Regions from separate parts of the Nakamurella sp. A5-74 genome, predicted to be linked through region 2. Evidence: riboswitches for the same ligand, from Rfam matches in the RefSeq annotation. Region 2 holds a riboswitch; each other region holds the start of a gene.
What was found. A riboswitch is a leader RNA that binds a small molecule or an ion and turns the genes downstream of it on or off. The one in region 2 is predicted to bind S-adenosylmethionine.
Positions count from the first base shown of each region.

Region 1 (7,879 bases), 1.3 Mb from region 2:
GCGAAGTGGGCGTTCATGAAGCCGCTGCTGGCGGACCCGGCGCTGGTGCCGGCGCCGTCGGACATCGCCGCCGGCACGGCCCGCGCCCAAGACCTGTTGCGACTGCGGTACTCCTCGCCGCTGTTCCGGTTGCCGAACGCGGCCACCATCGAGCAGAAGGTCAGCTTCCTCACCTCGGGTCCTGACCAGGCGGCCGGCGTGATCGCCATGCAGCTCGACGACCGGGTCGGCAAGGACGTGGACCCGCGGCTGGAGCGGATCGTGATCGTCTTCAACGCCACCCCGGGCAGCCAGACCGTCCCGGTGACGGGTGCGGGAGCGTTGCGGTTGAGCCCGGTGCAGGCCGGGGGCACGGACCCGGTCGTGCGGACCTCGACCGTCTCCGGCAGTGCGGTGACGGTCCCGGGACGCACCGTCGCGGTGTTCGTGCAGAGCTGACAGCGGACCCGCTGCGCCGCCGGAGCCGGCCCGGCGGCGTTCACACGCAACGGTGCGATCGGCCGGGTCGTCAGCCGTCGCGGCGGGGACGTCGCAGCGTGAAGGTCTCGAACACCTCGAGGCCGCCGCCGACGCCCGTCACGTTGTAGTAGGTGACCTTCATGGTCGTCTCGCCGCCGCGGCGACCAGGGTCGACCTCGAATCCGGCGAACCCGTAGGCGTTGGCCGCGTCCCGCACGGCCGACCAGGGCGCCTGCTCGCGGACGTACACCGGCGGCCGCTTGCCGGTGGTGGGATCCGGGTCGCCGACGGAGACGATGACCCGACACTCCGGCGGGCTGGACAGCAACTGGTTCGAGGGTGCCGATGTACCGCCGCCGCCGAGCACCATGTGGACGGTGCCCCGGCTGGTGTCGACCGAGTGCGTCGCGGTCGACACGGGGGTCGGGGTGAGCGTCCGCGTGTCCGCGTGGCCCCGGAGCGGGTGGCTGCGCTCGTAGTGGTGCTCGTGGCCGCAGACGACCAGATCGACGCCGTAGCGGTCGAACAGCGGCAACCACTCCTGGCGGACGCCCAGGTCGGCGCCGTTGAAATTGTTGGCCGTGGAGATGGCGACCTGGTGCATGCACACCACGATCCAGTCGATGTCGCGATCGGCTCGGGCGGCCGCGAGTTCTCGCTCCAGCCAACGCTTCTGGGCGCCGCCGGAGTAGTCGTGGACGTAGGAGTCGCCGCCGTCCTGCAGGCACACGTCGTCATTGGCCAGCGAGATCACCCGGACCGCACCGGCGGTGAAGGAGTACCACAGACCACGCGTGACGTCCGTCTGACGGTCTGCGGCGGGCAGCTCGAAGTAGGTCTGGTAGGCCCGGTACCCGATCGGTCCGTTGCCGCGTTCGTTCTCGTGGTTGCCGGCCGATGGCATCCACGGACGGTTGCGGGCCGAGCGGGAGTTGTTCTCCCAGAAGTCGAACCAGGTGCGCACCCTGTCCTGAGCCAGGTTCGCGTAGCAGAGGTCACCGTTGAACAGGTGGAACATCGGAGCGACCTGTTCGACACCGGCCGTGGTGTCGCCGGCCGAGGGTGAACCGAGGTTGTCGTTGACCCAGGGGATCCGGGGCAGCGTGACACCCACCGGCGGTTGGAACAGCTTGCCGAGCGTCGGGGTGCCCTGGTCGCCGAAGCTGGTGAACGTCACCCGGGTCCGGCCACGCGGCACGGTCGAGAACTGACCGAACTGCGGCGCCGCCCCCGCGTGCAGCGCCGCGTAGAGGTAGTCGGTTCCTGGTGCGAGCCGGTCGAAGCGGGCGTGGTGGGCGTACACGGTGACACCGCCCTGCTGGTCGAGGTAGCTCCGGGTGGTCGCCTTCGCCGAGGCCAGGAACTCCCCGTCCGGTCGGCCGATCACGGCTCGGGCGCCGGAGACGGGCGTCAGGGTGTGCCAGCTGACGACGACCTGCCTGGAGGCATCGTGCCCGAACTGCAGGTGCAGGCCGTTGACCTGCTGCTGCGGGCCTCGACCGGCGGCGCTGTCGCGACGGCCGTCCGGATCGACGGCGCCGGTACGACCGCTCGGCGGGGAGGCCTCGGCGGCTTGAGCGCCGCCGACCGCGGCGCCGGCGGCGACCACGCCCGCGCTGATCAGCAGGCGTCGGCGGGACAGGTCGGCGATGTCGTTGCTCATGGCACCCACTATCGGTGCGGACCGGCGGCGGCGCAGGGTGCCGTCGGTGAACGCTCGGCGAACGGGACCCAGCCGGTACCGCGCGAGCGGCTGGGCTGAGCTCGCCCGTCGTCGGTGGCCGCACGTAGTCTCCTACCGTGGCCCTGGCTCTCTATCGCAAGTACCGTCCGGCGACGTTCGCCGAGTTGATCGGGCAGGACCATGTCACCGATCCGCTCCGCATCGCGCTCGCCGCCGGTCGGATCAACCATGCCTACCTGTTCTCCGGGCCGCGCGGCTGTGGCAAGACCTCCAGCGCCCGGATCCTTGCGCGCAGCCTGAACTGCGAGCAGGGTCCGACCCCGGATCCGTGCGGCGTCTGCGACAGCTGTGTCGCCCTGGCACCCGAGGGCTCCGGATCGTTGGACGTCGTGGAGATGGATGCGGCCAGCCACGGCGGCGTCGACGACACCCGTGAGCTCCGCGATCGGGCGTTCTACATGCCTGCGCAGTCGCGCTATCGGGTGTTCATCATCGACGAGGCGCACATGGTCTCGCCGCAGGGCTTCAACGCGCTGCTCAAGATCGTCGAGGAGCCACCGGAGCACCTCGTCTTCATCTTCGCGACCACCGAACCGGAGAAGGTGCTCACCACCATCCGGTCGCGGACGCACCACTATCCGTTCCGGCTGATCCCGCCCGCCACCATGCGCACGCTGGTGGAGAACCTGTGCCGGCAGGAAGGGGTCACCGTCGATCCCGCCGTCTTCTCGCTGGTGATCAGGGCGGGCGGTGGTTCGGCTCGCGACACCCTGTCGGTGCTCGACCAGCTGCTCGCCGGTGCCGGTCCGGACGGTGTCAGCTACGCGAACGCGGTCGCGCTGCTCGGGGTCACCGACGCGGCACTGCTCGACGAGATGGCCGACGCGTTGGCCGCCGCCGACGCCGCCACCGTGTTCGGGGTTGTCGACAAGGTGGTCGAGGCCGGCCACGATCCGCGTCGGTTCGCGGCCGATCTGCTGCAACGCCTCCGGGATCTGATTCTGCTCAAGGCCGTGCCGGATGCGGGACCACGCGGGCTGATCGACGCGCCGGACGACGAGCTCGCCTCGATGACCGCGCAGGCCGACAAGATCGGCGCCGGCACCCTGAGCCGGCTCGCGGACGTGGTGCACACGGGTCTGGTCGACATGCGCGGCACCACCGCTCCCCGCCTGGTGCTCGAGCTGATGTGTGCCCGGATGCTGTTGCCGCACGCCGCGGACGATGATGCCGCTTTCCTGCAGCGTCTGGAGCGGGTGGAGCGGCGGATGGACATCGCGGCTGCCCCCGGAACCGGCGCCGCCGAACCCGCGGCCGCGCGGCCCGCAGTTGCTGCTGTGCGTCCTGAACCCGCTGCCGTGCGTCCTGACCCGGCTGCCGCGCGTCCTGAACCCACTGCCGCGCCATCCGAACCTGCTGCGGTGCGTCGCGTGCCGGCGGCCACCCCGGCTGCCCGGGCAGCCGTGATCCCGGCGACGTCCGAGTCGCACTCGGCGCCGGGAGACGCGGGAACCTCCGCGTCCGGACCGGCCTCCCCCCGACCCGAGGCCACGCCGGGACCTATGCCCTCTGAACGCGAGCCCTCCCCACCCGCGGACGGTGCGCCGTCCACATCGCAGCGGGCTGGGCAGCCGGGTTCGGCATCCGCTCCCGAACCTGCAGGGCCGCCCGCGAGAGCGGCCTCCTCGCTGGGACTGCCACAGCGACCGACTCTGAGTGCCCAGCAGGGCCGGCCAAAGCCTCCGGCAGCAGGGCCCACGGCAGATCAGCGTCCAACAGCACAGCCTGCCGCAGCACAATCTGCAGAAGACCGACCTCAAGCGGCGCAACTTCCGGCAGCTCAGCCGCCGGCCGCCCGGCAGGCCGCCCCTGCGGTCGACCGTCCGGCCGCGGAACCTTCGGAGACCGGGCAGCCCCCGACGGCGAAGCCGCAGCGCCCGACGCCGGAGCACCCCGGAGACCGATCGGCCGAGGCCGACCGGGACCGGCAGCCCGCGGCAGCGCCCCCCGAGGGCGGGCCACGGCGGGCCGGTGGCGCCGAGATCGGCGTCGTGGATGTCCGGCGGGTCTGGCAGGACGTGTTGAAGGACGTCCAGCGCCGCCGCCGGGCCACCCAGATCCTGCTCGAGTCGGCGACCGTCGCGGGAGTCGAAGGGCGCACCCTGAAGTTGTCGATGCCCACCGCCGGGATGGCCAGGCGGGTGGTCGAGACGGGTAACGCCGAGCCGTTGCGCGCGGCTCTGCACCAGGTGCTGGGAGTCGACTGGGCGATCGACTGCAGCTCGGACCAGCAGGCTGCGAACGGCCAGCGACCCGACTCCCGGCCGTCCAGCGCGGCAGCGCCACGTCCGGCCACTCCGGCCCGGAGCCAGGAACCGCAGCGTGCGGCCCCTCGCTCGAACGGCTCAAGCCGTGCACAGGCGGTCCCCGCCGCCGACGACTGGCCGATGCCCGAGGCGCCTCCGGACCCGGATGATCCGGCGTTCGAGGACGAGATCCCCGACGACTACGGAGATCCCGCCGCCGCTGCATCCCCAGCCTCTGTCCACGACCCGGAGGAAGCTGCGATGACGCTGCTCGCCTCCGAGCTCGGTGGCAAGAAGTGGGATCCCGACCGCTCCCCCTGAACGACGAGACCGGCCCCGTCGGGGGCCGGTCTCGTCCTGCGCGTGTCGGAAACGCGGACGTGCGTTCCGTTGCCCGTCAGCTCACCCGGGCGAGGACCCGTCCCGGGGCCGGCAGCTCCTCGGCGATCTCTGTGGGTCCGGTCGGACAGGTTGCCGCGAGCGCCCGGTCGAGGCCGTCCAGCACATCGGCCACCAGATCCTGGGCCAGCTCGATCCCGACCGACAGTCGCAGCAGACCCGCACCGATGCCTGCCACCGCGCGCGCTTCGGCGCTCATCGACGCATGGGTCATGGTGGCGGGGTGGGCCACGAGACTCTCTGTACCGCCGAGCGACTCGGCCAGTGAGAAGCACCGCAGGCCCTGCAGGAAGGCGCGGACGGCCGTCTCGCCACCGGCCAGATCGATCGAGAACATCGCGCCGAACCCGTCCTGCTGCTTGGCGGCGATCTCGTGGCCCGGGTGCGAGGTGAGGCCGGGGTAGTACACGCAGCCCACCGCGGGGTGCGCCGCGATGGCATTGACGATCGCCGTCGCGTTCTCCTGGTGCGCCCGGATGCGGGTGTGCAGCGTTCGCAGCCCACGCACCGTCAGGTAACTGTCGAAGGGGCTGCCGGACAGGCCCAGCACGTTGCTCCAGTAGGCGATCTGCTCGGCCAGCTCACCGGTCCTCGCGATCACGGCGCCACCCACGACGTCGCTGTGGCCGTTGATGTACTTGGTCGTCGAATGCACGACGAGGTCGACCCCGAACTCGAAGGGCCGCTGCAGGATCGGCGACAGGAAGGTGTTGTCGGCCACGACGAGGGCGCCGACCGCATGCGCAGCCCTGGTCACCAGCTCGATGTCGGTGACCCGCAGCAGCGGGTTCGACGGCGTCTCCAACCAGACCACCGTCGGGCCGGCCTCGAGCGCCGCATTGACCGCGTCCTGGTCGCCGAAATCGACGGTCACCAACTCGAACTGGCCGCGCGAGGAGAGGGTGTCGAACAGTCGCCAGGTTCCGCCGTAGCAGTCGTGCGGGATGACGATCGTGTCGCCGGGACACAGCAGTGCGTTGACACACAAGGTGATGGCGCTCATCCCGGTCGAGGTGATGCTGGCACCGGCGCCACCCTCGAGGGTGCTCAGCGCCTCGGCGAGCACGTCCCGGGTGGGGTTGCCGCTGCGGGTGTAGTCGTACTGGCGCGGCTCGTCGAAACCGGCGAAGGAGAAGTTGCTCGACAGGTAGAGGGGCGGGATGATCGCGCCCTGCGCCGGGTCCGAGTCGATGCCGGTGCGCAAGCCTCGCGTCAGCTGCGAGACGGCTCGAGGAGTGTCGGAACAGGCGGCGGGGGAGTCCTGCTGCGTCATGTCGTGCCTTTCCCAGGAGTCAGGCTTGCCAACCTGCTGAGGGAAGTTTCGGCGAACGCCGGAGAGAGGTTCACGTGAGGGCGGAACGCCACCGAAGGGCCCGTCGTCACGCTCCATCTTCCGGGGCCCGAGAAACAGCTCCGCAGGATTTGGCACCTTTCTCGTGGATTGCTCCACGAGAGGCTGCCCCGGCTTCATCGGGCCTGTCCCTCTGCCGGTCTTGATGGATTGCGCTTCCGACGATAACCCCCGATCCCGATCCTGACAACCCGCCGCCGGAATCGGGTCTCCGGTCGCGTCGTAGGCTGCCCGGATGATCGCTCTGGTGCGCCGTCCTGCCACCTCTCTCGCCGACGGCATGGTGACGTTCATCGAACGCTCCCCGATCGACCTGGAGCTGGCGCTCCGGCAATGGGCCGCCTATGTCGCCGTACTGCAGCAGTCGGGGTGGCAGATCGTCGAGGTCCCGCCGGACGACGCGCTGCCGGACTCGGTGTTCGTCGAGGACACGGTGGTGATGTTCGGTGACGTCGCGGTGCTCACCAACCCGAACCGGCCGCAGCGCCACCCGGAGATCCGTGACACCGCAACGGTTGTCGAATCGCTGGGAATCCCGCTGTTGCGGCTGGAGGATCCGGCGGCGATGGACGGCGGTGACGTGCTCAAGGTCGGACGGACCGTCTACGTGGGGCTCACCGCATCGACGAACCAGGCTGCCGCAGATCAGCTGACCCAGTGGCTCACTCCGCGGGGATGGACGGTGGTGGCGATCCCGTTGACGAAGGCGCTCCATCTCAAGAGCGCGGTGACCGCGCTGCCCGACGGCACGATCATCGGGTACCTGCCGCTGGTGGACGAGGTCGAGCGCTATCCGACCTTCCTCGCCATGCCGGAGGAGGGTGGCTCCCACGTGGTGGTGATCGGTGAGAACGCGATCGTGATGAGCTCCGACGCCCCCGAATCCGCCGCGCTGCTGCGGGATCGGGGGATCGACGTGACCGAGGTGGACATCGGCGAGTTCACCAAGCTCGAGGGGTGCGTGACTTGCCTCAGCGTCCGGATCCGAGAGGCCGTCCCTTCCTTGTGACCTCGCAGTACCAGCCAGAGATCGGGGCCGCGGAACGGGCGCGTCGAGATCCCGACGTGACGTGATCGGTTCTCGCGCAACGGATCGCGTCTCATCCCCACCCCGCTGACGCTCGGCGTGGACCCAGCTCGATCACCGAGATCACCGGTGACCGAGCAAGCGAGGAACGAGCGCGTCGAGATCCCGACGTGACGTGATCGGTTCTCGGGCAACACATCTCGACTCGTTCGTTCGCTCGGTCATCGAACTCTCCGGTGATCGAGCAAGCGAGGAACGAGCGCGTCGAGATCCCGTCAGGACAGCTCAGGTGAGGGGATCCATCGGTGCGCCCGTCACCTCGAGGTCGTCGTTGCTCGGCAGCGCGGGGTGGGCCGAAGTGGGTCGGTCCAGGTAGTACAGCGCGGTCGAGGCGATGTCGTCGGTGAGCAGGCGGTAGCGACCACCTGACATCCAGCCGAGCGCCTGGATGTCGACGCGCAGGTCGTCGCGGGAATGGATCGGGTCCACCACATGCCAGCGGTCTGGTGGGGCGAAGCCGGTTCCTCGGGTGGCCCGAGCACCCACCGTGCGACCCGTCGCGGTCGCTCCCAGATCCGATGGTGATCGGCCAGGGTGACCGACCCCAACGCCGTCGCCCGGCCTGACACCCCGTCCTGTTTGTCGCGGACATG
Region 1 is NZ_CP159218.1:905,881-913,759, forward strand. It holds gene pulA (pullulanase-type alpha-1,6-glucosidase) at 1-438, shown strand, start outside; gene ABLG96_RS04115 (metallophosphoesterase) at 509-2,122, opposite strand; gene ABLG96_RS04120 (DNA polymerase III subunit gamma and tau) at 2,260-4,770, shown strand; gene metB (cystathionine gamma-synthase) at 4,847-6,121, opposite strand; SAM riboswitch class I at 6,232-6,351, opposite strand; gene ddaH (dimethylargininase) at 6,435-7,208, shown strand; gene ABLG96_RS04135 (hypothetical protein) at 7,512-7,715, opposite strand.
Region 1: it holds a riboswitch for S-adenosylmethionine, as region 2 does, so the genes downstream of both, metB (cystathionine gamma-synthase) here and ABLG96_RS20205 (PLP-dependent transferase) in region 2, are expected to answer to the same signal.

Region 2 (7,879 bases):
GGGGCCACCTACACCCGCTACGCCGACGATCTGACGTTCTCCGGAACCCGACATGCACTGCGCGGCAATGCCTCTGGCCTGATCGCCGCCGTCGGCCGGATCGTGCGTGAGGAGGCGTTCCGGGTGCACCCCGACAAGACCCGCGTTCGACACGCACATGAACGGCAGAGCGTCACCGGGATCGTGGTCAACCAGCGCACCAACGTCGCCCGCAGTGAGTACGACCAGGTGAAAGCGGTGCTGCACGAGGCACGGCAGCGCGGTCCCGGCGCGGCGAACAGGACCGGACAGCCAGACTTCCGCGCCCACCTGCTGGGCCGGATCTCCTGGATCGCCTCCACCAACTCGGACCGCGGAGCGCGCCTCCGCGCGAGCTTCGAAGCCGTCGACTGGTCTGTCTGACGGCCCGACACAATCCGCCGCACCATCGTGCGCGTGCCGCAGAGTCGGTCCGCCCGATCAACGGTTGCGAACCCACCCCATGGACGGGCGTCAGCCCTCCTTGCCGCGAGCCTCCTTCACCGGTCGCCCGGAATCGTCCACGACGTCGCCGGTGGAGATCGCTGCTCCGCCGACGTAGCTCTTGCCGCCACCGAGGGGTTCCTTGAGCTCCTGCGGCGCGAGCCAGCGGGCGAGGTGGTAGCCGACGATCGTCACGATGGTGCCGAGCGCGATACCACTGAGGGCGAACTGCGAGCCGAAACCCATCGTGACGTTGCCGATGCCGCAGATGATCCCGGCGGCGATCGGGACCAGGTTGACCGGATTGCCGAAGTCGACCCGGTTCTCCTTCCAGATCTTGGCGCCCAACAGGCCGATCATCCCGTAGAGCACCACGGTGATCCCGCCGAGCACACCACCCGGGGTCGCGTTGACGATGGCACCGAACTTCGGTACCAGCCCCAACAGGATCGCCACGATCGCCGCCACGTAGTAGGCCGCCGTCGAGTAGACCCGGGTCGCCGCCATCACGCCGATGTTCTCGGCGTAGGTGGTGGTCGGCGACCCGCCGAAGGCGGAGGCGATCGTGGTGCCGAGGCCGTCGCCGAAGAGCGCGCGACCCATGTACGGGTCCAGGTCCTCGCCGGTCATCTCGGCGACCGCGCGGACGTGGCCGGTGTTCTCCGCGATGAGCGCGATGACGCCGGGCAGCGCGAGCAGGATGAAGTTCACCCCGAACGTCGGCGCGTGCATGGTCGGCAGTCCGAACCAGTCGGCCGCACCGACACCGCTCAGGTCGACCCGGTCGTGGGCGAAAGGTGTTGCCACGCAGTAGGGACCGGCGGCCGCACACTTCTCACCCGCCTGGTTCAACAGGCCCTGGCCCGGCAGCACAGAGGTGATCTGGCCGAAGACGCCATCGAAGAGCCACGACAGCAGATACCCGAAGATGAGCGCCAGGAAGATCGCGATCCGCGACCAGAAGCCGCGGAACGCGACCGCCGCGATGATCGTGAAGAGCGCCGTCAGCAGGGCGACCGTCATGTCCTGGGGCCAATAGGTGTTGGCCACCACCGGCGCCAGGTTGAAGCCGATCAGCAGCACGACAGCACCCGAAACCACCGGCGGCAGCAGGTTTCTGATCACCCGGGCTCCGACGAAGTGCACGATCAGGCCGACGATCGCCAGCACGACACCGGCCACCAGGATGGCTCCGGTGACGCTTCCGTTGTCGCCGCCGGCGGCCCGGATCGCGACCACGGCACCGACGAAGGAGGCTGAGGTGCCCAGATAGCTGGGGATCTTGTTCTGCACCACCAACAAGAAGATGATCGTGCAGACGCCGGAGAACATGATGGCCAGGTTCGCGTTCAGGCCCATGATCAACGGGAACACGAAGGTCGCCCCGAACATCGCCACGATGTGCTGGGCACCGATGCCGATCGTCTTCGGCCAACTCAGGCGTTCGTCCGGCTTGACCACCGATCCGGGCGGGGCATCACTGGGAACCACTTTCCAACCGAATGCCATGACGGATCCTCCTGGTCGAGGCGATGCACGGACCACTGAGCGGCCACGCCGGTGCTGGTGCTGTGGCAACCGGCGACCGCCGGTGGGTTGCGCGAACGCTAGCGCTGCACTGAACCGGACGGGCGGGTGGAATCTGCCAGATTCGGCTGTCCGGCGTTGTGGAGTCCACGCATCGGCCGCGCGTGCAGTCGCACTCCGGCGCGAGCCGAACGGATCAGGCCTGCAGCACCGGCGCCAGCACGAGCGAGTCGCGGTGCGCTGCCTCCCCCACCGGCGAGAGATCGACCTGGTCCGCACCAGCGTCCAGGTACTCCTGCACACGACGCGCGATCGCACCCGTGTCGCCGTGGGCGGTGATCCCGTCGATCACCCTGTCGGACCGACCGTCGAGCTCCTCCGCGGTAAATCCACAGCGCAGCAGGTTCTGTCGATACCCGTTGACCTGCAACAGGAAATCCAGCATCGGGCGGAGTGCAGCCCGCCCCGACTCAGCGGTGCCGGTCAGTGCAACCGGCAGTGAGACCACGAGTGCCACTGCCTCGCCGAGCGCGGCCCGAGTGGTCCGCACCCAGTCGGCCGTGACGAGCAGCGGCACAGCTCCGAGTGCTCGCTCGGCAGCGAGTCGCAGCTTGACCGGGCCCAGCGCAGCCAGGATGCGGCGATCAGCAGGAACTCCCGCACGGTCCAGCGAATCCAGGAACGCGCCGAGCTTCGCCAGCGCCCGCGACTGTTGCGGTCCACCGAGACCCACGAGGAATCGACCGGGATGGTGCTGCTCGGCGAGCCGGTACACCCGGATCACCTCGTCGGGACCGAAGACGTCCAGCGGAATGATCCCCGTCGCGATCACCGCTCGCTCGGTCGCCTGCAGGAGCTCCAGCACGAGATCGAGGGAGTGCAGACTCCCGCCGGCGATCCACAGCGCGCCGTAGCCGGCGGTCGCCAACTGCTGTGCCCGCTCGCCGTGCCGACCGTCTGTCCCGATGTCGACCGTGACCCCGTGCGCACCCCCGATGTGCTGGGCGACGATGCGGGCAGGACGGGGTCCGGAGGCAGTCATACCCGGGACGTTAGAAGCTCAAGGCGACTTCAGGTCAAGCAGTGTCCGCGCCCGTACCGGGGCCCAGTTCGGCCTGCCGGAGCGCGAGGAGTTCGGTGACCATCTCGTCGAGCGACTCGCGCCGCACGTCGAGCTGGCCGAAGGCCGGCGCGGCCAGCACCGGTCGGTCCTCCGACGCCGCATAGGCCGCGACGTCCTGCAGGCTGTCGGCCACCAGATAGCCGTCGGCACCGGCATCGACGGCCCGCCCCACCGGGCCGGGCAGCTGGACTCCCCAGGACGGATCGGTGATCTCGGCGACGACCACCCGGGCCTGGGGGAACTGCTGCTTGAGGGCGCCGATGGTCTGCGGGCTGACGACGGGTGCGATCACCAGATCCGCCGAGCGCGGCGCAGCGCGGATGTCCAACACCAGGAATGAGGGGCCCATCCGCTGCGCGAGCTGTTCTCGGGCGTCCTTCGAGAGCGGAGCGGCGACGGCGACGACCTTCAGCTCGGCCGCCGGCTCACTGTGCACCTCCGGGACGGCGTGATCTGCCCGACCCCCACGTTCAGCCATGCCCCCATGGTGGCACGGCTCTCCTCGCTCGCCCGAGATGTCCGGTTGACAGCGGCTGCGTGTCGGCCATACCTTCCTCGCAGGTCATGAGTTCCGACGCGCAGCCCTGGCTGGTCGGACGGCAACCCTCACGGATGTGGCGGGGTGCCCCAGGTGAGGACCCGGCACGAGCCCCTCGTGCAAGCACACCCGTCCGCTGCGATGCGGCTCGTCAGGAAGACCGTTGACATGACTGCACCCACCCCCGACGCCGCGTCCGGGTTCGACACCCGGCAGATCCATGCGGGCGCCTCTCCCGATCGCAGCCACGGCTCCCGGATCCCGCCGATCCACCTCACCGCCGGGTACGTGTTCGACAGTCACCAGCAGGCGCACGAGCGGTTCACCGGTGACGACACCGGCTACAGCTACTCCCGGCTGGGCAACCCGACCGTCGGCGTCGTCGAGCAGCGACTGGCAGACCTCGAGGGCGGGACCGACGCGATCCTGCTCGCCTCGGGTGCTGCGGCGACGAACGTGGCCCTGCTCGCGCTACTGGGTGCGGGCGATCACTTCTTGTCCTCCAGGGCGCTGTACCAAGGCACGGCCAACCTGTTCACAGAGAACTTCGCCCGATTCGGGATCGAGGTCGAGTTCGTCGACCATCCGTCCGATCCCGACGACTGGGCGCGTCGGATCAGACCGACCACTCGCCTGTTGTTCGCGGAGCCCATTCCCAACCCCACCAATGATCTGATCGACCTGGAGCTGGTGGCGGGCGTCGCACACCACCACGGTCTGCCGTTCGTCGTCGACAACACCCTGGCCACGCCGTATCTGCTGCGCCCGCTCGAGTGGGGGGCCGACGTGGTGATCCACTCCGCCTCGAAGTTCCTCACCGGTCAGGGCGCGGCATTGTCCGGCGTGGTCGTCAGCGGCGAGAGCTTCGACTGGGCCGCAGTTCCTGCACTGTTCCCACACCTCAACTCACCGTCTGCAGCGTTGCACGGCAAGAGCTTCACGCAGGTGCACGGCCGACGGGCGTTCTCCGCGTATGCCCGTGACGTCGTCTCCGCCAGGACCGGCGCGACGGTCTCGCCGTTCAACGCGTTCCTGCTCCGGCAGGGCCTGGAGACGTTGTCGCTGCGGATGCGGCAGCACTCCCGCAACGCGCTCGCCGTGGCGCAGTGGCTCGACGACCGCTCCGAGGTGCTGTCGGTGGACCATCCGGGGTTGGCCTCGAACGCTTTCCACGCTCTCGCCCGGAAGTACTTGCCGGCCGGCCAGGGGTCGGTGTTCACCTTCACCGTGGCCGGCGGCGAGGCTGGTGCTGCCGCCATCATCGGTGCGCTGCAGGTTTTCTCGCACATGACTCACATCGGCGACGTCCGCTCGCTGGTGCTGCACCCGTCGTCCACCACGCACTGGCTGCTCGACGACGCCGAGCGCACCCGACTCGGCATCCACGCCGGCACCATCCGCGTCTCCGTCGGGACCGAGGATGCCCGAGATCTGTTGGACGATCTGCAGCAGGCGTTCGACTCCGTCGCGCTGACTGAGCTCGGAATCGTTCAGTGGCAGAGCTTTCCAACCACGGATGCCGCGTCCTCGGTGGCGTCCGCGCAGTTCGCCGAGGTCAGCGCCCCGTGACGCGGCTGCAGCACTTCGGCTGGTTCTTCAGCCGCGGATTCGGACCGCAGGCCTGGGGCCGGGACGACTACCGCTGGAACTACCGGTGGGAGCGCCCGGACATCTACCAGCAGTCGGTCCGGACACTCGAGCAGGCCGGGATGGACCTGGTGATCATCGAGGACGCACCGTCGATCGGTCATCCGGGGACACTCGACCTGCGGGTCCGCGCGGCGTACGGCGGTCCGAAGCACGACCCGTTGTTGTTGGCGCCCTATCTGTTGGCGGCCACCAGCCACATCGGAGTCGTGCCCACTGTCAACGCCGGCACCGTCCACCCCTACCCGGCGGCGCGGCAGTTCGCGACGTTGGCCCATCTGGCTGCCGGCCGGTTCGGGATCAACGTCGTCACCGATGTCGGCAGCGCCCACCACTACGGGCTCGAGCGCCTCACCCACGACGGTGCCTACGACCGGGCCGACGAGTGGATGCAGGTGATCAGGGAGCTGTGGCACAGCTGGGACGACGGCGCGTTGATCGCCGACGTCGAGACCGGCCGGTTCGCCGACGGCGCGAAGATCCGGGCCCCCCGGTTCGACGGAGAGTACTTCCGCGCCGAGGGACCGCTCAACGCGCTGCCCTTCGGCGAGCTCGGCGACCCGGTGATCGTCTCTCCTGGCGGATCCCCGCGGGGCCTGCAGTTCGCCGGGAAGCAGTCGGACGTCCAGCTGGCCCTGGCGCCGATGGACGTCTCCGCCGTCAGGGGGTACCGGGAGAAGGTCCTGCAGGCAGCCACCGAAGCCGGCCGCAGCGCCGCCGACATCCGGATCCTGTTCGTCATCAAACCGGAGATCGTCGCCGACAGCGAGACCGTCGACCGGGTGGTGGCAGCATCCCGCGAGCCGTCCGAAGCCGACCTGATCCGGGTACTGGAAGGTCATTCCAGCGATCTGGAGACCAATCTGATCGATGTCGGGCTGGACACCGTCGTCGATCCCGGCTTCTTCGCCGAGCACGTCTCCCGTGGCAGCATCCGCGCCCTGCTGGGCGACGGCACAGCCGGCTGGCCGACGTTGCGGGAGGCCGGAACCCGTTTGGCGCGCAAGGGGAAGATCGCAGACCGGGAGGGTCTGGTCGGTACGGCCGACCAGGTGGCGGACTTCATCGAGGAGTTCGGCAAGGTCGCCGACAACGACGGCTTCATCTTCTCCGGCGACCTGCACCCGACGACGCTGTACCGCATGCTCGGCGACCTGGTGCCGATCTTGCGCCGAAGAGGCTTACTGCGCAACGAGTTCGGCGCCGGCGGCTTCCGTGCCAACCTGCTCGACTTCTGACCGGCGGCGACGATCTGACAGGGTCTCGACGCGCTCGTTCCTCGCTTGCTCCCTGTCCTGAGCGACGAAGGAGTCGAAGGGGACCAGCGTGACCTTCGGTGATCGAGCGACGCAGGAGTCGAGATCCCGTTGTGTCACAACCGGCGGGCCGATCTGACGGGGTCTCGACGCGCTCGTTCCTCGCTTGCTCGACCAGCGGAGCAGACGCTCGCTCGACCAGCGCGGCTCTCGCTGATCGAGCGACGAAGGAGTCGAAGGGGACCAGCGGAGCCGACGCAGCCCGCCGGTGATCGAGCGAGGAACGAGTCGAGATCCCGTTGTGTCACAACCGGCGGGCCGATCTGACGGGGTCTCGACGCGCTCGTTCCTCGCTTGCTCCCTGTCCTGAGCGACGAAGGAGTCGAAGGGGACCAGCGGAATTGGCAGTGATCGAGCGACGCAGGAGTCGAGATCCCGTTGTGCCACAGCCGGCCCCGATGCAGCCCGTCGATGATCTGACAGGGTCTCGACGCGCTCGTTCCTCGCTTGCTCCCTGTCCTGAGCGACGAAGAAGTCGAAGGGGACCACCGGAGCCGACGCAGCCCGCCGGTGATCCAGCGAGGAACGAGTCGAGATCCCTGTGTGCCACAGCCGGTCTCGTCCAGCGTCAGGCCAGTAGCTGGTGCTGAGCCAACTGGCGGTAGAGATCGTTGCTGTCGAGCAGTTCGGTATGGGTACCGATGGCAGCCACCCGCCCACGGTCCAGCACGACGATCCGGTCGGCGTGGATCACGGTCGCCAGTCGATGCGCGACGATCAGCACGGTCCGCCGGGAGGCAACGGACGCGATGGCCGCGGTGAGGGCCTGCTCCGTCCGTGAATCGAGGCTGGCGGTCGGCTCGTCCAGCAGCAGCAGCGGCGCCTCGGTGATCAAGGCCCTGGCGATGGCCAACCGTTGTCGCTCGCCGCCGGAGAGGCCGGCCCCGTCGTCCCCGAGTACGGCATCGAGCCCGTCCGGGTACTCCTCCACCCGCGCCAGCAGATCCACCGCTGCCAGCACCTCACGGCAGCGGACGTCGTCGGCCGCCGGCGCTGCCAGCACGAGGTTGTCGCGGATCGTGCCGGCCAGCACGGGAGCATCCTGTTCGACGTAGCCGATCCGGGACCGCACCACGCTGCGCGGCAGCGCACGCAGGTCCACGCCGTCCATCCGGATCGAGCCGGCCGTCGGATCGTAGAACCGCTCCACGAGCGCCAGCAGCGTCGACTTGCCCGCTCCGGAAGGTCCGACCACGGCGGTCGTCGATCCGCGGGGAACGGTGAAGCTCACCTCCCTGAGCACGCTCCGATCGGCCTGGTAGCGAA
Region 2 is NZ_CP159218.1:4,397,093-4,404,971, forward strand. It holds gene ABLG96_RS20185 (reverse transcriptase family protein) at 1-402, shown strand, start outside; gene ABLG96_RS20190 (solute carrier family 23 protein) at 493-1,971, opposite strand; gene ABLG96_RS20195 (TIGR03620 family F420-dependent LLM class oxidoreductase) at 2,186-3,031, opposite strand; gene ABLG96_RS20200 (hypothetical protein) at 3,066-3,590, opposite strand; SAM riboswitch class IV at 3,673-3,782, shown strand; gene ABLG96_RS20205 (PLP-dependent transferase) at 3,819-5,219, shown strand; gene ABLG96_RS20210 (LLM class flavin-dependent oxidoreductase) at 5,216-6,535, shown strand; gene ABLG96_RS20215 (ABC transporter ATP-binding protein) at 7,182-7,879, opposite strand, start outside.

Region 3 (7,879 bases), 500 kb from region 2:
TCTCCCGGCCCGCTGTGGTGCTGGTGGCTGCTAGCTGTGCGGAACCTGAGCGCCCCGGATCGACGCGGAGTCCCGGAGCAACGCCGTCCCGTTGTGCCAGAGCACGTCCCGCATCCAGTCGTCACCCAGCTCGAGCCTGGTCAGGGCCTCGAGCTGGTGCGCGTACGCATAGGGAATGTTGGGGAAGTCGCTGCCCAGGATCACCTTGCCCCGCAACGCGGACAGCCGATCGCGGTAGCCGACCGGCAGGGGTGCGAACTGCTCGGTGAAATCAGTGCCGATCATCGTGGTGTCCAGGTGGACCCCTGGATACTCCTGCGCGAGATCGGCGAACGCGTCGTACTCGGGCATGCCCAGGTGGGCGATGACCAGCCTCAACCCCGGGAAGCGGCGCAGCAGCCGCCGCACCCCCGCTGCGCCGGTGTACTCACCGGGGATGGGCGCCGATCCGGCATGCATGACGGTCGGGATCCCGCTGTCCTGCACCAACTCCCAGGCGTCCAACAGCTGCTCATCGTCCGGCGCGAAGTTGCCGACCTGGACGTGCAGTTTGAACAGCTGTACGCCGCCGGCGATCGCCTGCTCGACGTGATCGCGCGCACCTGGTTCCGGGAAGAAGGTTCCGCAGTGCAGGACGTCCGGCACCGCAGCGGCCAGCTCAGCGCTCCAGGCGTTGAGCCACTGGGCCATGTTCGGACGGTGCGCGTAGCTCAGGGCAGGGATGCGCCGGACCCCGAACCGGCGCAACGTCGCCAGGCGCTCGTCCTGGCTGGTGCGGTAGTGGATCGGCCAGGCCCGGCCGTAGTGCGCTTCGGCCCGGTCGAAGTACTGCCACACCTTGGCCAGCATCGGCTCCGGCAGGAAATGGATGTGGACATCCGCCAGACCGGCGATGCCGAGGCTGCTGACGTACGCGGGGATTCCGGCGTCGGTGCGCGGAGCGGGTGTGGTGCTCACGCATCCCACTGTTGCACGAGCCGGTCAACGACGCAGGGCCTTGCGGGCCAGTGAGTTCCCGAGGAACTGGGCCAGCTGCACGAACACGATGATGGTGACGACGGCGAGCCCGGTGACCTGCCAGTTGAAGCGCTGGTAGCCGTAGGAGATCGCGAAGCTGCCCAGTCCGCCGCCGCCCACGGCGCCGGCGATGGCCGTCATGTCGACCACCGCAACGAAGACGAACGTGTAGCCCAGGACCAGTGGCCCGAGCGCCTCGGGGATCAGCAGGGTGCGGATGATGTACGCCGGCGATGCGCCCATGGAGCGGGCCGCTTCGATCACGCCGGGGTCGATCGTCACCAGGTTCTGCTCGACGATCCGCGAGACCCCGAACGTCGCCGCGATCACCAGCGCGAAGGTCGCGGCCGGGGTGCCGATGGTCGTCCCGACGACGGCCAACGTGACCGGACCGATGGCCGTGATGAAGATGATGAACGGGATCGGCCGGACGATGTTGACCAGCAGGTTGAGCACGGCGAACAGCCAGCGGTTGGCCAGCAATCCGCCGCGGCGGGTGACGTACAGCGCGATCCCGACGAGCAGGCCGAGGAAGCCGCCGACGACCAGCGTGGTGACGACCATCATTAGGGTCTGGCCGATGGATTCCCAGAACACCGGCCACGGGATGCCGTTCATCGTGGTCCACCGATCAGAGCCAGGTCGCTCGCTGCGCGGGCAATGGCCTCGTCGCTGCCGTGCAGTTGCACGGTCAGGTCGGCCACCGAGCTGTGCTTCAGACCCACGATGCCGCCGCCGATGATCTCGACGTCGATTCCGTGGTCGCGGGCGACCGCGCTCATCGCGCGGCCGAGGGCGGCGGTGTCGGTGGTGCTGAGTTGCAGGACACGCGGCACCGACCCGCTGGGGCGCAACGTCTTCTCGGACGATCCGAGCAAACCGACTGGTGCGTCCACCCCCGTGTCGGTCGTTCCCACCACACTGCTGACGAAGCGTCGAGCGACTGCGGTCCGCGGGTGCAGGAACACCTCCTCGACGGTGCCCGATTCGGCCACCCCGCCGGCGTCCAGGATCGTCACCCGGTCGGCGATCGAGCGCACGACCTCCATCTCGTGGGTGATGATGACGACGGTGACGCCCAGCTCGGCGTTGATCCGGCGCAGCAGCGCCAGCACGTCCCTGGTCGTCTCGGGATCCAGCGCGCTGGTGGACTCGTCGGCCAGCAGGATCTGCGGGCCGGTCGCCAGCGCCCTGGCGATACCGACGCGTTGCCGCTGGCCGCCGGAGAGTTGGTCCGGGTACGTCCAGGCCTTGTCCGTCAGACCCACGAACGACAACAGCTCGGCCGCGCGCTTCTCGCGCCGCTCCTTCGACCAGCCGGCGATGCGCAGCGGGTAGGTGATGTTTCCGACGACGGTGCGCGACCGGAACAGGTTGAACTGCTGGAAGATCATCCCGATGCCGGCCCTGATCGGCCGCAGCGCACGCTCGGACAGGCCGGCGATCTCGGTCCCGTCGATGACGATCGAGCCCGTGGTCGGATGCTCGAGTCCGTTGATCAGCCGCACCAGGGTGCTCTTGCCGGCGCCGGAATAGCCGATGACGGCGTGGATCTCGCCGCGGTCGATGACGAGGTCGACGTCCCGCACCGCCACGACATCAGCGCCGCCGCGGGTGGCGAAGACCTTGCTGACCCCGCGAAAGGTGATGTGTGCGTTCATGTTCCTCGTCTCATGGTGTTGATTCGGTAACGCGGATCGAGCGACGGCTGGGATGAGACCGGCTGTGACACGACGGGATCTCGACGCGCTCGTTCCTCGCTTGCTCGATCACCGGAAGTTCTCGGCGGTCGAGCGAGGAACAAGTCGAAACCCGTCGATGAAAGATGGGATCTCGTCGCGCTCGTTCACCGCTTGCTCGATCACCGGAAAGGCCGGTGGTCGAGCGAGGAACGGGTCGAGACCTCCGAAATCCATCGATCAGCCGGCTTCCTTCACGGTGCCCTCGAGCTGCGTCAGGATTCCCTGCAACTCCGATGCCGGGCGCTGGACGATGATCGCGGTGTTCTTGGACTGCGCCTTCACTGCGTCGATCACGGCACTCTGGTGGTAGAGCTCGACGATGCGCAGGTAGGTGGGGTTGTCCTTGTCCTCGCTGCGGGCGACGAACGCATTGATGTACGGCTCCGCGGCCGGCTTGCTCGGATCGTCGGAGTAGAGAGCGGACGTCGGATCGATCTTCGCGTCGAGCACGAAGTTGTTGTTGATGATGGCGCCGTCCACGGAGGGCAACGAGGCCACCGTCTGCGCCGCGTCCACCGGGGTGACCGTGACCTTGGATTCCGCCGGGTCGATCTCCGCCGGGGTCGACAGCACCGAGCCGCCGCCCTTGAGTGAGATCAGACCGGCCTGCTGCAGCACCAACAGCGCCCTGGCCTGGTTGGTGGCGTCGTTCGGGATGGCGATCTTGCCGCCCCGCGGGATCTGGTCCAACGACGTGTGCTTCTTGCTGTAGAGCGACAGGGGGACCACGACGGTGGACCCGATGGGCACCAGCGTCTGCGAGTCCGCTACGTCGTAGTTCGCCAGATACAGCAAGTGCTGGAACAGGTTCAGGTCGACCTGCTTCTGTGCGAGTGCCGGATTCGCCTGGGTGTAGTCGGAGAAGTTGACCAGCTGGATGTCGATGTTCTCCCTGGCGGCCGCTGCCTTGAGCGGAGCCCAGTAGTCGGCGCTCTCCTCGGTGGTGCCGATCCGGACCACCGTCGATCCGGAGGCGGCCGAGTCGGTCTTGCGGAGGGTGAAGAACAGGGTGGCAGCGATCGCGATGACGATCACCAGCGCGCCGGCGAACCAAACCGTGCGGTTGCCGGCTCGGCCGGGCCGCTGCGGCAGAGCGACGTCGGCGGCGTCGTTCCGATCGTTGGTGTCGGACGGCGGGACAGGGGTTTCGGACATGATGGTGCCTTTCGGGTGGCCGGCGACACTGGTGCCGGCGGCAGGGGTCAGCGAGGGGAGTTGCGGAGATGGGCACGGCTGGAGCCGAGGCGCAGATCAGCGCTCAGCGGGCCGACTGTTGCCGGTCAGGGGCCGGTGGCTCCGCATTCGAAGGGTGACAGGTGCGCGAACAGCACCGTGCGCAGGTCGAGCGACATTCCGGGATGCATCGTGTCCTCGGGAACTTCGGGCCCATGGCGGGCAGGGTGCTTGCCGCGACGGGTTCGTCGTGGCCGGGTCGTCACCTGGAGCACCCCGCCACCGATGTGAGGGTTGCCGTCCGACCAGCCAGGGCTTCACGTCGGATCTCGTGACCTGCCACCACGGTAGGGATCGGCGTTGATCGGTGTCAAACCCTCCAGCGTGACGGTGCTCACCCTGTCGGATCGGCTGTCGATCAGGAACCTGTTGCACCACACCGAGTCTGCGAGGTTCAGCTACCTGCGGTCGTGACCTGCCCGACATCACCGACCGGGTCCGCCCGACCAGCCGCCGTCGGGAGTCACGGTGGTTTGCGGCAACAGCCCGAGCCGACGGGCAACCTCCGATCTACTTCTCCACGCCGTTGGGCCTGCCGTACGTGCTCGAGGAGCTGGTGCCGCTGTTGGTGACTGCGACGTGGCCCCGGCGCCGAAACTACGAAATCACCCCTCCCACGGCTCGAAAAGGGGAGACAACACCGTTTCGGCGCGGATACTCGGGCGGACCACACCTGTGCGGGATCCGACCGGAGGGAACCGACATGTACTTCGTCGCCGGCGTGCTCGCCGCACTGGCAGCTGCCCTGCACGTCTACATCTGGGTACTCGAGTCGCTGCTGTGGACCGCGCCGAAGACCCGCAAGACGTTCGGGACGTCGCACGACGAGGCGGTCGCCACGAAGGAGATGGCCTACAACCAGGGCTTCTACAACTTGTTCCTGGCGATCGTCAGCCTCGCCGGGGTGATCGGCCTCGTTGCCGATGAGCGTGGGGTCGGCGCCGCGCTCGTGTTCGCAGGCTGCGGCTCGATGGTCGCGGCCGGCTTGGTGCTGCTGCTGTCCTCCCGCGACAAGGCCCGCGCAGCGATCACCCAGTTGACGCTTCCCCTGCTGGCGGTCCTCGCGCTGCTCGTCGCGATCCTCTGAGTTGCTGCGGCAGCCGCCGTGTGGCAGGACTGCGGTGCGTCCTGCGGGATGATCTCCTGAGCAGTCACGTCCACCGAGGAGAGAATGCATGACGACGCACGCCGGGTCGGACCCGGAACTCCAGGCGGCGCGTCGGCGCACCTTCGCCGTCATCAGTCACCCCGATGCCGGGAAGTCGACGCTCACCGAGGCGCTCGCCCTGCACGCCCGCGCCATCACCAGCGCCGGCGCCGTGCACGGCAAGGGCGACCGGCGCGGCGTGGTGTCGGACTGGATGGACATGGAGAAGGAGCGCGGCATCTCCATCACCTCAGCCGCGCTGCAGTTCGACTACAACGGCACCGTGATCAACCTGGTCGACACCCCCGGTCACGCCGACTTCTCCGAGGACACCTTCCGGGTGCTGAGTGCCGTCGACTCGGCCGTCATGCTGCTGGACGCTGCCAAGGGCCTGGAGCCGCAGACGCTCAAGCTGTTCGAGGTCTGCCGGCAGCGCGGGTTGCCCGTCATCACATTCATCAACAAGTGGGACCGGCCGGGGCTGGACGCATTGGCGCTGTGCGACCAGCTGAGCGAACGGATCGGTCTGCAGCCGATGCCGGTGACCTGGCCGGTCGGCATCGCGGGTGAGTTCGCCGGCGTCCGCGACTGCCGGGACTCGACCTTCGTCCCGTTCCGACGATCGGTCGGCGGGGCTGACGAAGCCGACCCGGAGGTCTTGCCCGACTCCGCAGCGGAGGCCGCGCACGGGGACGACTGGACGACCGCGCGCGACGAGTCCGAGTTGCTCGCCGAGTCCGGCGGTGCGTTCGAGCTGGACAGCTACCTGGGAGGCACGGCGACGCCCGTGCTGTTCGGATCGGCGGTCTCCAACTTCGGTACCCGGCACCTGCTCGATCTGCTGGTCGATGTGGCACCGGCCGCGGGACCCCGCGACGACGTGGACGGGCACCCACGACCGCTGGCAGATCCGTTCTCCGCCTTCGTGTTCAAGGTGCAGACCGGGATGGACCCGGTCCACCGCGACCAGGTCGCGTTCGCCCGGGTCTGCTCCGGGGTGTTCCAGCGCGGCCTGATCGCCTCGCACGGCACCACCGGTCGTCCGTTCTCCACCAAGTACGCTGCTCAGGTGTTCGGGCAGCAACGGTCCACCGTCGAGACCGCCTTCCCCGGTGACGTCGTCGCGCTCGTCAACGCGCGCGCACTGCACGTCGGCGACACCCTGTACGAAGGCCGTCCGCCGGTCCGGTTCCCCGAGCTGCCGAAGTTCGCGCCCACCCAGTTCGCCGCTGTACGACCCGCAGATCTGGGGCGCTACAAGCAGTTCCGCAAGGGCGTCGAACAACTCGACCAGGAAGGGGTGGTGCAGGTCTTCACCTCCGACGCGCGCGGCCCAGTCCCGGTGTTCGGTGCCGTCGGTTCCCTGCAGTTCGAGGTCGCAACGCACCGCCTCGAGCACGAGTTCTCCTCCCCGGTGCGCCTGGATCATCTCCCGTACTCGCTCGCCCAACTGCTGGTGGATCCCGAGCAGCGCAACCTCATCCGGCCGGTCGGCCGCTGTGAGGTGGTGCAGCGCAGCGACGGTGTCGACATCGCGCTGTTCAACGACGAGTGGACGGTGCGTTCCATCCGCCGCGAACATCCCGAGGTCCAGCTCGAACCGTTGATGGGCTCCGGTCAGTGAGCTGAGGCAGACCCTCCAGCCGCTTCGCGGGCCGCACCGCAGCGGCATGGCAGCGACGAAATCCGGTGCCGCCCGCGGCTGTCCGTCTGGTGGACTCGGACGGGTCCCCCCAACATCTGGAGGTCCGGTGCTTCCACCGGCAGAGGTTTCCGTCCGTGCGTACCAGCCGTCCGACGAGGAGTCGTGGCTGCGCTGCCGGGTGCTGTCGTTCCTGCACACCCAGTTCTACGACGACGTGAAGACCGAGCGCACGCGGTTCGAGGGTGCGGCCCTGTGCTTGGTCGCAGTCCTCCCGGGGACCGCCGGCGGCACGGTGGTCGGCATCATCGACATCGAGCTCGCCGGGGTCGCCGCGACGATCGACACGATCGCGGTCCACCCCGACCACGAACGGCGCGGCGTTGCCGGCCGGTTGCTCGAAGCTGCTCTGCCGCAACTGATCTCGCGTGGTGTCACTTCGCTGGACGCCTGGACCAGGGAGGACGAGCCGGCGAACCAGTGGTATCTCGGCAGCGGATTCCGGGAGAACTTCAGCTACCTGCACGTGCACCTGGAGCACACCGATGGAAACGACACGGGTTTCCGATCACCGGCCGGCCTCGGTGTTCCGATCAAGGCATTCGCACACGCGACACTCGAGCACGAGGTGGCGCTGCGGGCGACGTTCGGCCGGGTGTACCGATGCCGGCAGTACCTGATGACACTCCTGGATGACGCTGCCGGATGACGCCGGCTGCCGGCGGGCACGACTCCCCGCCCGCGACCTCGTACAGGAGGTATCCTCGTACATCGTACGGATTAACCGATCGAGGGGCCCTCAATGCACATCAAGTCCAGCACCATCTCGCTGACGGTCGCGGATGTCCGCACGTCGGTCCGCTTCTTCGTCGACCATCTGGGCTACGCGGAACAGCTGGCAGCGGACGGCTTCGCCTCACTCAGCCACGACGGTGGCGGCGTGGACCTGGTGTTCCTGCAGCGCGGCATCGACATCCTCCCGGAGCACCTGCGCGATCAGCAGGCGTCCGGAGTGATCCTGGCGTTCGTGGTGGAAGACCTGGACGGTGAGCTGGCCCGACTCCAACGCGAGGGCGTCGTGATCACCCTGCCGCTGCG
Region 3 is NZ_CP159218.1:151,062-158,940, reverse strand. It holds gene ABLG96_RS00775 (amidohydrolase family protein) at 31-957, opposite strand; gene ABLG96_RS00770 (methionine ABC transporter permease) at 982-1,635, opposite strand; gene ABLG96_RS00765 (methionine ABC transporter ATP-binding protein) at 1,632-2,678, opposite strand; gene ABLG96_RS00760 (MetQ/NlpA family ABC transporter substrate-binding protein) at 2,937-3,914, opposite strand; SAM riboswitch class IV at 4,155-4,269, opposite strand; gene ABLG96_RS00755 (DUF1304 domain-containing protein) at 4,696-5,079, shown strand; gene ABLG96_RS00750 (peptide chain release factor 3) at 5,168-6,763, shown strand; gene ABLG96_RS00745 (GNAT family N-acetyltransferase) at 6,891-7,490, shown strand; gene ABLG96_RS00740 (VOC family protein) at 7,584-7,879, shown strand, end outside.
Region 3: it holds a riboswitch for S-adenosylmethionine, as region 2 does, so the genes downstream of both, ABLG96_RS00760 (MetQ/NlpA family ABC transporter substrate-binding protein) here and ABLG96_RS20205 (PLP-dependent transferase) in region 2, are expected to answer to the same signal.

Region 4 (7,879 bases), 670 kb from region 2:
CAGCTCGAGGAGCTCAAGCGTCAGCGGCTGGCAGCCGAGACCGGCGAGGCGGGCAACGACGTCCTGTTCAAGATGAAGGACGACCCGCGGATCACCCGGATCGGCAAGATCCTGCGCCGCCTCTCGCTGGACGAGCTGCCGCAGCTGTTCAACGTGCTCACCGGCTCGATGAGCCTGGTCGGACCGCGTCCGCCGCTGGCCGACGAGGTGGCCCAGTACGAGTCCGACGCGCGCCGACGCCTGCTGGTGCGCCCCGGGATGACCGGCCTGTGGCAGGTCTCCGGCCGCAGCGATCTGAGCTGGGACGAATCCGTTCGCCTCGACTCGTACTACGTGGAGAACTGGTCCATCACCGGGGATCTGGTGATCCTCTGGAAGACCGCGAGGGTGATGCTCAGCAGTGACGGCGCGTACTGATCCTGGTCCGGCGCACCCGGCCTCGTGCCGCGTGAGAGAGTGGCAGCTGTGACTCAGCGCACCACGATCGTGGCCGTCCCCGGATCCACCCCAACCCTGCGGAACGACCTCGTGCCGACCCGATCACGTCGTGTGCGGGGGGTGGCAGTGCTCGCGGCCGCAGCGCTGCTGCTCGGCCTGACCGGATGCAGCGACCAGGTCGGCTCGGCAGCATCCGTCGGCGGGGTGCAGATCGCCGAGTCGGCTGTGCTCACCGACTCCACCGATCTGACGGCGGGTGCAGCGGCCTCGGAATCGTCCGCTCCGGCATCGCCGCAGTTCGACGTCCGGCAGCTCGACAACCGCCAGGTCCTCACCTATCGCATCCGGCACCAGTTGCTGCAGAGCGCCGCCGGTCGCGTCGGTGTCACCATCGACGAGGCTCAGGTGACGAAAGCGCTCGCGCACGGGACCGAGAACTTGTCCCAGCAGCTGGGCGTCCCGCAGAGCCTTGTCCCGCAAGCGCTCCGCGACACGTTCACCGTGCTCGCGCTGGCGCAGAAGACGCCGACCGTCACCGACGTGAAGGTGACCATCACCGAGCAGCGGTTCGCGTCCCGCGCCGAGGCGGTCACGGCCCGGGCGAAGGCCCAGGCAGACCCGGTCTCGTTCACCGGCGAGGGCACCGAGATCAACCTGGTCAGCAGCGCCGGACACCAGATCGCTCCCTTCGGGGTGTTCCAGGTTCCCGACGGTTCGTTCGTACTCGTGCAGCAGCCCGCTCAGGACGCCTGGTTCGTGGTGCGGGTGGACGGTCGCACGGAGAGCAAGGGGGAGCTGGCCAAGACGCTCACCACCATGCTGCAGAGCCAGGACCAGGCCGGGGTGCTGGGACTCTCCTGGGTCGCGCTCGCGCCCCTCATCAGCGGCGTGCAGATCGAGGTCAACCCGCGGTTCGGCGTCTGGGATCCGCTGAGCCTGCAGGTCGTCCCGGCGCCCGGATCCTGACCCGGATGGCCGAGCAGGTCACCCCGGGTGCGGGGCTTGCGCGGGCTGCGGCGATCACCGATCGGCTGCGATCGCCGGGTGGCTGCCCGTGGGACGCCGAACAGACCCACACCTCCCTGGTGCGCTACCTCGTCGAGGAATGCTTCGAGCTGGTACAGGCGCTCGAGGACGATGACCCGGCAGCGGTGCGCGAGGAACTCGGTGACGTGCTGTTCCAGGTGCTCTTCCACGCCCGGATCGCCGCCGAAACTCCCTCTGCCGCTGGCGGTTTCGACATCGACGACGTTGCCGACGGGCTGGTCGACAAGCTCGTCACCCGTCATCCGCACGTGTTCGCCGCCGGGTCCGGATCTGTGGGGGAAGCGCCCGTGAGCGCCTCCGACCAGGAGGTCCGCTGGGACGAGATCAAGAAGGCCGAACGCGCCAGGACCCAGGGCCGCGCCAGCGTGCTCGACGGTGTCGCTCTCGCCCAGCCTGCGCTGGCGCTGGCCGGCAAGCTCGGCTCGCGGGCCGGGAAGTTCGACGTGCACGCGCCGCTACCTGCCGACGATTCTCCGGCCGCGACCATCTTCCGGTTGGCCTACGAGCTCGGTCGCTCCGGCGCGGACGTCGAGGGAGCGGTCAGGGCCATCGCCCGCGGCCATGCGGCCGCGATGCTCGACGCGGAATCGTCTGCCGACGAATCCTCTGCCGGCTGAGCGCTCCCGGGCCGGGATCACTCGCCGGGCAGCGTCACCCCGAGCTGACGGCGGACCTCGTCGATCGTCTCCAGGATCGAGATGGTCTCCTCCAGCGGCAGCAGTGGTGATTCGGTCCGGCCGTCAGCCACGAGCTGGGCCAGGTGTGCCGCTTCGTGCACCAGCGCGAGGTGCCCGCGGATTGCTCCGCCGTCGTAGCTCAGCTCGCTGCCGTCGCGGTGCCGGTAGGTCAGCGTGGTCGGGGCGTAGAAGTCACTGGCCAGGAACACCCGCGCCTGCCGACCGACGATCGACGCTGTCGTGTCGGTGCGGGCGAACAGGTTGGTGTTGATGACGCTCTGGGCCGTCCCGGGTTCACCCTGCAGCAGCATCGACACCTGGCCGTCCACGCCGGTGAAGGCCCGGTCGCCCAAGGCGAGGATCCGCTGCGGCGTCCCGGCCACGAACGAGGAGAACGAGATCGGGTAGATGCCCAGGTCCAACAGGGCGCCGCCGGCCAGTTCGGGGTTGAACAGCCGGAAATCGGGGTCCTCGTCGAAGTACTGCCCGTGGTCTGCGGAAACGGTGGTGAGCGCACCGAGCGCGCCGTCGGCCAGCAGTTGCCGCAGGATGTCGATGTGCGGCAGGAACCGGGTCCACATCGCTTCCAATGCCGTCACCGACTGCTCGCGTGCCGCGGCCACCACTTCGCGGGCTTCTGCGGCGTTCCGGGTGAAGGCCTTCTCGACCAGGATGTGCTTGCCCGCGGCGACCGCCGCCAGCGCCTGGGCGTGGTGCTCGGAGTGCGGTGAGGCGATGTAGACGGCGTCGACCGTGTCGTCGGCCAACATCTGCTCCAGCCCCACGTGCCGGTGCTCGATCCCGAGATTGTCGGCGAAGGCGTCTGCGGTCTGCTGCTGCCGGGACGCCACCGCGACCACCTGTTGACGCGAGTGCTGCTGCATCGCGCCGACCATGTTGGCCGCGATGCCCCCGGTGCCGGCGATCCCCCAGCGCAGCGGCGGCGCGTCCTGCGGGTCGGGTGTGCGGGGGGTGGGCAGGGACGTGAGCGGGCGGCTGGTCACCCTGCTGAGGGTAGGTGGTGCCGCCCTCGGGATGTGGGCGGGGGAGCAATCGCTAAGGTCGAGCAGCAGGTGCTCCGGTGGGAGCACGGCAACCACATGCGAAGGGCTCCGATGACGGCGGCACAGCAGGCCCCGGTTCTGGTACTCGGCGAGGTGATGCGGGTCCTGGTCGCCGAGCCGGGTGACGCGGTCGACCGGGCCGAGAGGTTCCGCTCCACCATCGGCGGCGCCGAGGGCAACGTCGCGGCAGCGCTGGCCCGCCAGGGAGTTCCTGCCTGCTGGGTGGGCAGGGTCGGGGACGACGACGCGGGGCGGTACGTGCTGCGCCGGATGCGCGCCGAAGGGGTCGACGTCGTCGACGTGGCGGTCGAGGAGTCCTCGTTCACCGGGATGCTGATCCGCAACACGTCCGCACACGGGGCGATCTCGGTGACCTACCACCGGGCGGGCTCGGCGGGTTCGCTCGTCTCCGCGACCGATGTGGCGCGGGCCTGGGAGCGCCGGCGTCCGGCGCTGGTGCACGTCACCGGGATCACGGCGATGCTCTCCGACGGTGCGCTCGGCGCGGTGGTCGAGTTGCTCGACCGGGCAGCCGCCGACGATGTCCCGGTGAGCTTCGATGTGAACCTGCGCCTGCGACTGGCCGCCGCCGACCGTTGGCGGACGGTGCTGCCGGCGCTGGTGTCGCGGGCGCGGATCGTCTTCGCCGGGGACGGTGAGATCGACGTCCTGGCACCGGGTAGACCGCAGGCGGAGGTCGTGCGGGAGTGGCTTGCCGGGGCTGCCGAGGTGGTGATCGTCAAGAATGGCGATCACACCTGCACTGCCTTCACCGCCGGCGGTGAGCTCACCCGACCGAGTCTGGTGCGCGCAGTGATCGACCCGGTCGGCGCGGGCGATGCGCTGGTGGCCGGCTTCCTGGGTGCGTACCTGGCGGGTGCGGATCCGGATGGTTGTCTGACCCGCGGCGCCGCGTCTGCGGCCTTCGCGGTGCAGCACTGGTCGGACACCGAGGGCCTGCCCACCGGACCCGAACTCGACGCATTCGTGGCAGCCATCGGCAACGCCCGCGAACAGGTGCTGCGGTGAACCACCGGGATCGTCCCGGACCCGGACTCGAACCAGGGAGATGCGCGTGTACGGCTGGCAGATGATGGAACGTGCTGTGGCGCAACGCGTGATCGGGATCGTCCGCACCCCTGACTTGGAGTCCGCCGTCGCGGCCACCACGACGCTGATCAACGCCGGACTGCAGTCCGTCGAGATCACCCTGACCAATCCTGCAGCGCTGCAGGCGATCTCGGAGATCCGGCGGCGTTTCCCGGACGCCGTCGTCGGGGTCGGCAGCGTGCTGGACAGCGACTCGGCGGTAGCCGCGATCCGCGCCGGGGCGCAGTACCTGGTCTCGCCGACCGTTTCGCCGGCGACGATTGCCGCAGCCAACCGCTACGGCATTCCGGCCGTGATCGGGACGAACACCCCGACCGAGATGTTGGCAGCCCTCGAGGCCGGCGCATCGGCGGTGAAGCTGTTCCCCGCATCATCGAGTTCGCCGAAATGGGTCAGCGATGTCCGTGCCGCGCTGCCCCAGTTGCCGATCATCCCGACCGGGGGAGTGACGCCGGAAACTGCTGCCGACTGGATCGCTGCCGGCGCCGTCGCGGTCGGCCTCGGCTCGGCGCTGACCAGGGGCACCCCCGAGGAGTCCGCCTCACGCGTCGCCGACCTGCTGCGCACTCTGGCAGCCTTCTGACTCCTCTCGGCGAGACCTGTCGTCGATCTGGCGGGATCTCGACTCACTCGTTCTTCGCTCGCTCGATCGGCGGTGCGTTCGACTCCTTTTTCGCTCAGGACAAGCGACCCGAGGATGCAGTCGGGACCCTCGTGTTCTCCCCGTCGGGATCTCGGCTGGTTCCGTTCTCGGTCGCTGGGGGGTGGGGTCGCGGAGGAGGACGCTGCGTAGCCCTCTGCAGCGATGGACGCGCCGGTGAGCCTGCGAACCGGCGCGACCGAGCGAAGCCTGCGGAGCGGCGGCCTCCTCCGCGGCACCGCCGTGCAACCCTCCTCTGGCATGGCGGAACCCCAGCCGTTACACTCGGCGCCAGGTCATGAGTGCCAGCGTCAAGCCCCGGCTCGCTGGACGGCAACCCTTCTCCGCGATGGGGTGCCCCGGGTGATGACCGGGCTGAATGCCGTCCGGCGTTCGGCAAGCGTGGGCCTCCTCCATCGACTGGCCCTTGGATGCTCGAAGGAGCGCACTGTGTGCCAGGAAATGTGTAGCCGGTGACGGCGAGCGCGACGGTCTGATTCGCCGCCGGCCCGGAGTGACACCCGGTCAGGCCGAGATCGCAGCCCCTTCACCAACGGAGCGCGCAGAATCCCCTGCGCTGCACCGCTTCTCCCGCACCATCCCGTATCCACCCGGGTCGATCCCGGGCACCCTCCAGGAGCACACACCATGAGTTGGTCGTTCGAAACCCGCCAGATCCATGCCGGCCAGAGCCCGGACAGCCAGACCGGCGCCCGCGCCCTGCCCATCTACCAGACCACGTCGTTCGTCTTCGAGAACACCGCACAGGCTGCGGGCCGCTTCGCGCTCAGTGAGTTCGGTCCGATCTACACCCGGCTCAACAACCCGACCACCGAGGTGGTGGAGAACCGGATCGCCGATCTCGAAGGGGGTGTCGGTGCGCTCGTCGTCGCGTCGGGTCAGTCGGCCGAGACCATCGCGATCCTCAACGTCGCCGAGGCCGGTGACCACATCGTCTCCTCGCCGAGCCTCTACGGCGGCACGTACAACCTGTTCCACTACACGCTTCCCAAGCTCGGGATCACCGTCGACTTCGTCGCGAACCCCGATGATCCGGAATCGTGGCGGGCAGCCGTCAGGCCGAACACCAAGGCTTTCTTCGCCGAGACCATCTCGAACCCGAAGCAGGACGTGCTCGACATCGAAAAGGTGTCGGCAGTGGCCCACGAAGCCGGTGTCCCGCTGATCGTCGACAACACCATCGCCACCCCGTACCTGTTGCGGCCCTTCGAGTTCGGTGCCGACATCATCGTGCACTCGGCGACCAAGTACCTGGGCGGACACGGCACCGCCATCGGCGGCGTGATCGTCGATTCGGGGAAGTTCGATTTCGGGGTCGATCCGGAGAAGTTCCCGAATTACAACACCCCCGACCCGAGCTACCACGGTCTGGTCTACGCCCGCGATCTCGGTGTCGGTTCCGCGCTCGGAGCGAATCTGGCGTTCATCCTCAAGGCCCGCGTCCAACTGCTGCGCGACCTGGGCGCGGCGATCTCGCCCTTCAACGCCTTCCTCATCGCCCAGGGGCTGGAGACGTTGTCGCTGCGGATCGAGCGGCACGTCAGCAATGCCAAGGCGGTTGCCGAGTGGCTCGAGGCCAGGGACGACGTGCTGAGCGTCAACTACGCGGGTCTGGCGTCCAGCCCGTGGCACGAGCTGGCACAGAAGTACACGCCGAAGGGTCCCGGCGCGGTGCTCGCCTTCGAGGTGGCCGGTGGTGCCGAAGCAGGGCAGCGGTTCGTCGACGGCCTGCAGCTGCACTCGTTGGTCGCGAACATCGGCGACGTCCGGTCGCTGGCGATCCACCCCGCGGCGACCACCCACAGCCAGCTCTCCGAGGACGAGCAGCGCTCGACCGGCGTCACTCCCGGCCTGGTGCGGTTGTCGGTGGGCATCGAGCACATCGACGACATCCTGGCCGACCTGGAGCAGGGCTTCATCGCGTCCAAGGGCATCGACTGACCGTCGAGGCGGGCGTCGAAGGAGCAGGGCACGAGAAGTACTGGGACAGAAGAGGACTCATGACTCATGTGCAGCAGCGTCGCGGGAGCACGTCACGTGATCCCGCGGCGCTGTCGCGCCTCGTGCACGGCACCGAGCCCGGGTTCAGAGCCGTGGCTCGGGTGGGAGCGCTGGTCACCGAGTCCGGCACCGAGCTCGACGTCTCCCTCGCATACGAGACGTGGGGAACGCTCAACGCAGCCGGCGACAACGCGGTCCTCGTCGTGCATGCCCTGACCGGCGATGCCCACGTCGTCGGTCCGGCCGGTCCCGACCAGCCGACGCCCGGGTGGTGGGACGGGCTCATCGGTCCGGGTGCACCGCTGGATCCGGCGCGGCACTTCGTGGTGGCCGCGAACGTGCTCGGCGGCTGCCGCGGCAGCACCGGTCCCTCATCGTCCGCCCCGGACGGCCGGCCCTGGGGCTCCCGGTTTCCGCGCATTACCCCGCGCGACCAGGTGGCCGCAGAGGCGGCGCTCGCCGACCACCTCGGCATCGCTTCCTTCGCCGCCGTCATCGGCGGCTCCATGGGCGGCATGCGGGCGCTGGAGTGGGGCGTGCTGCATCCCGACCGGGTGCGGCATGTGGTCGCCATCGCCACTTGCGCCGCGTTCTCCGGTGACCAGATCGCCTGGAGCAGTGCCCAACTGGCCGCCATCACCACCGATCCGCTGTACCGCGGCGGTGACTACTACTCCGCCTCCGGAGGTGATGGCGCTCCGACCGCCGGGATGGCCGTTGCCCGGCAGATCGCCCACGCCACTTACCGTTCGGCGCAGGAACTGGATACCCGCTTCGGTCGCATCGAACAGTCCGGCGAGGACGTGCTGCGCGGTGGTCGGTTCGCGGTGCAGTCCTACCTCGACCACCACGGCGACAAGCTGGCCCGTCGGTTCGACCCG
Region 4 is NZ_CP159218.1:3,730,356-3,738,234, reverse strand. It holds gene ABLG96_RS17150 (sugar transferase) at 1-417, shown strand, start outside; gene ABLG96_RS17145 (hypothetical protein) at 466-1,404, shown strand; gene ABLG96_RS17140 (MazG family protein) at 1,410-2,102, shown strand; gene ABLG96_RS17135 (Gfo/Idh/MocA family oxidoreductase) at 2,120-3,166, opposite strand; gene ABLG96_RS17130 (sugar kinase) at 3,278-4,255, shown strand; gene ABLG96_RS17125 (bifunctional 4-hydroxy-2-oxoglutarate aldolase/2-dehydro-3-deoxy-phosphogluconate aldolase) at 4,302-4,919, shown strand; SAM riboswitch class IV at 5,271-5,385, shown strand; gene ABLG96_RS17120 (bifunctional o-acetylhomoserine/o-acetylserine sulfhydrylase) at 5,625-6,938, shown strand; gene ABLG96_RS17115 (homoserine O-acetyltransferase) at 6,998-7,879, shown strand, end outside.
Region 4: it holds a riboswitch for S-adenosylmethionine, as region 2 does, so the genes downstream of both, ABLG96_RS17120 (bifunctional o-acetylhomoserine/o-acetylserine sulfhydrylase) here and ABLG96_RS20205 (PLP-dependent transferase) in region 2, are expected to answer to the same signal.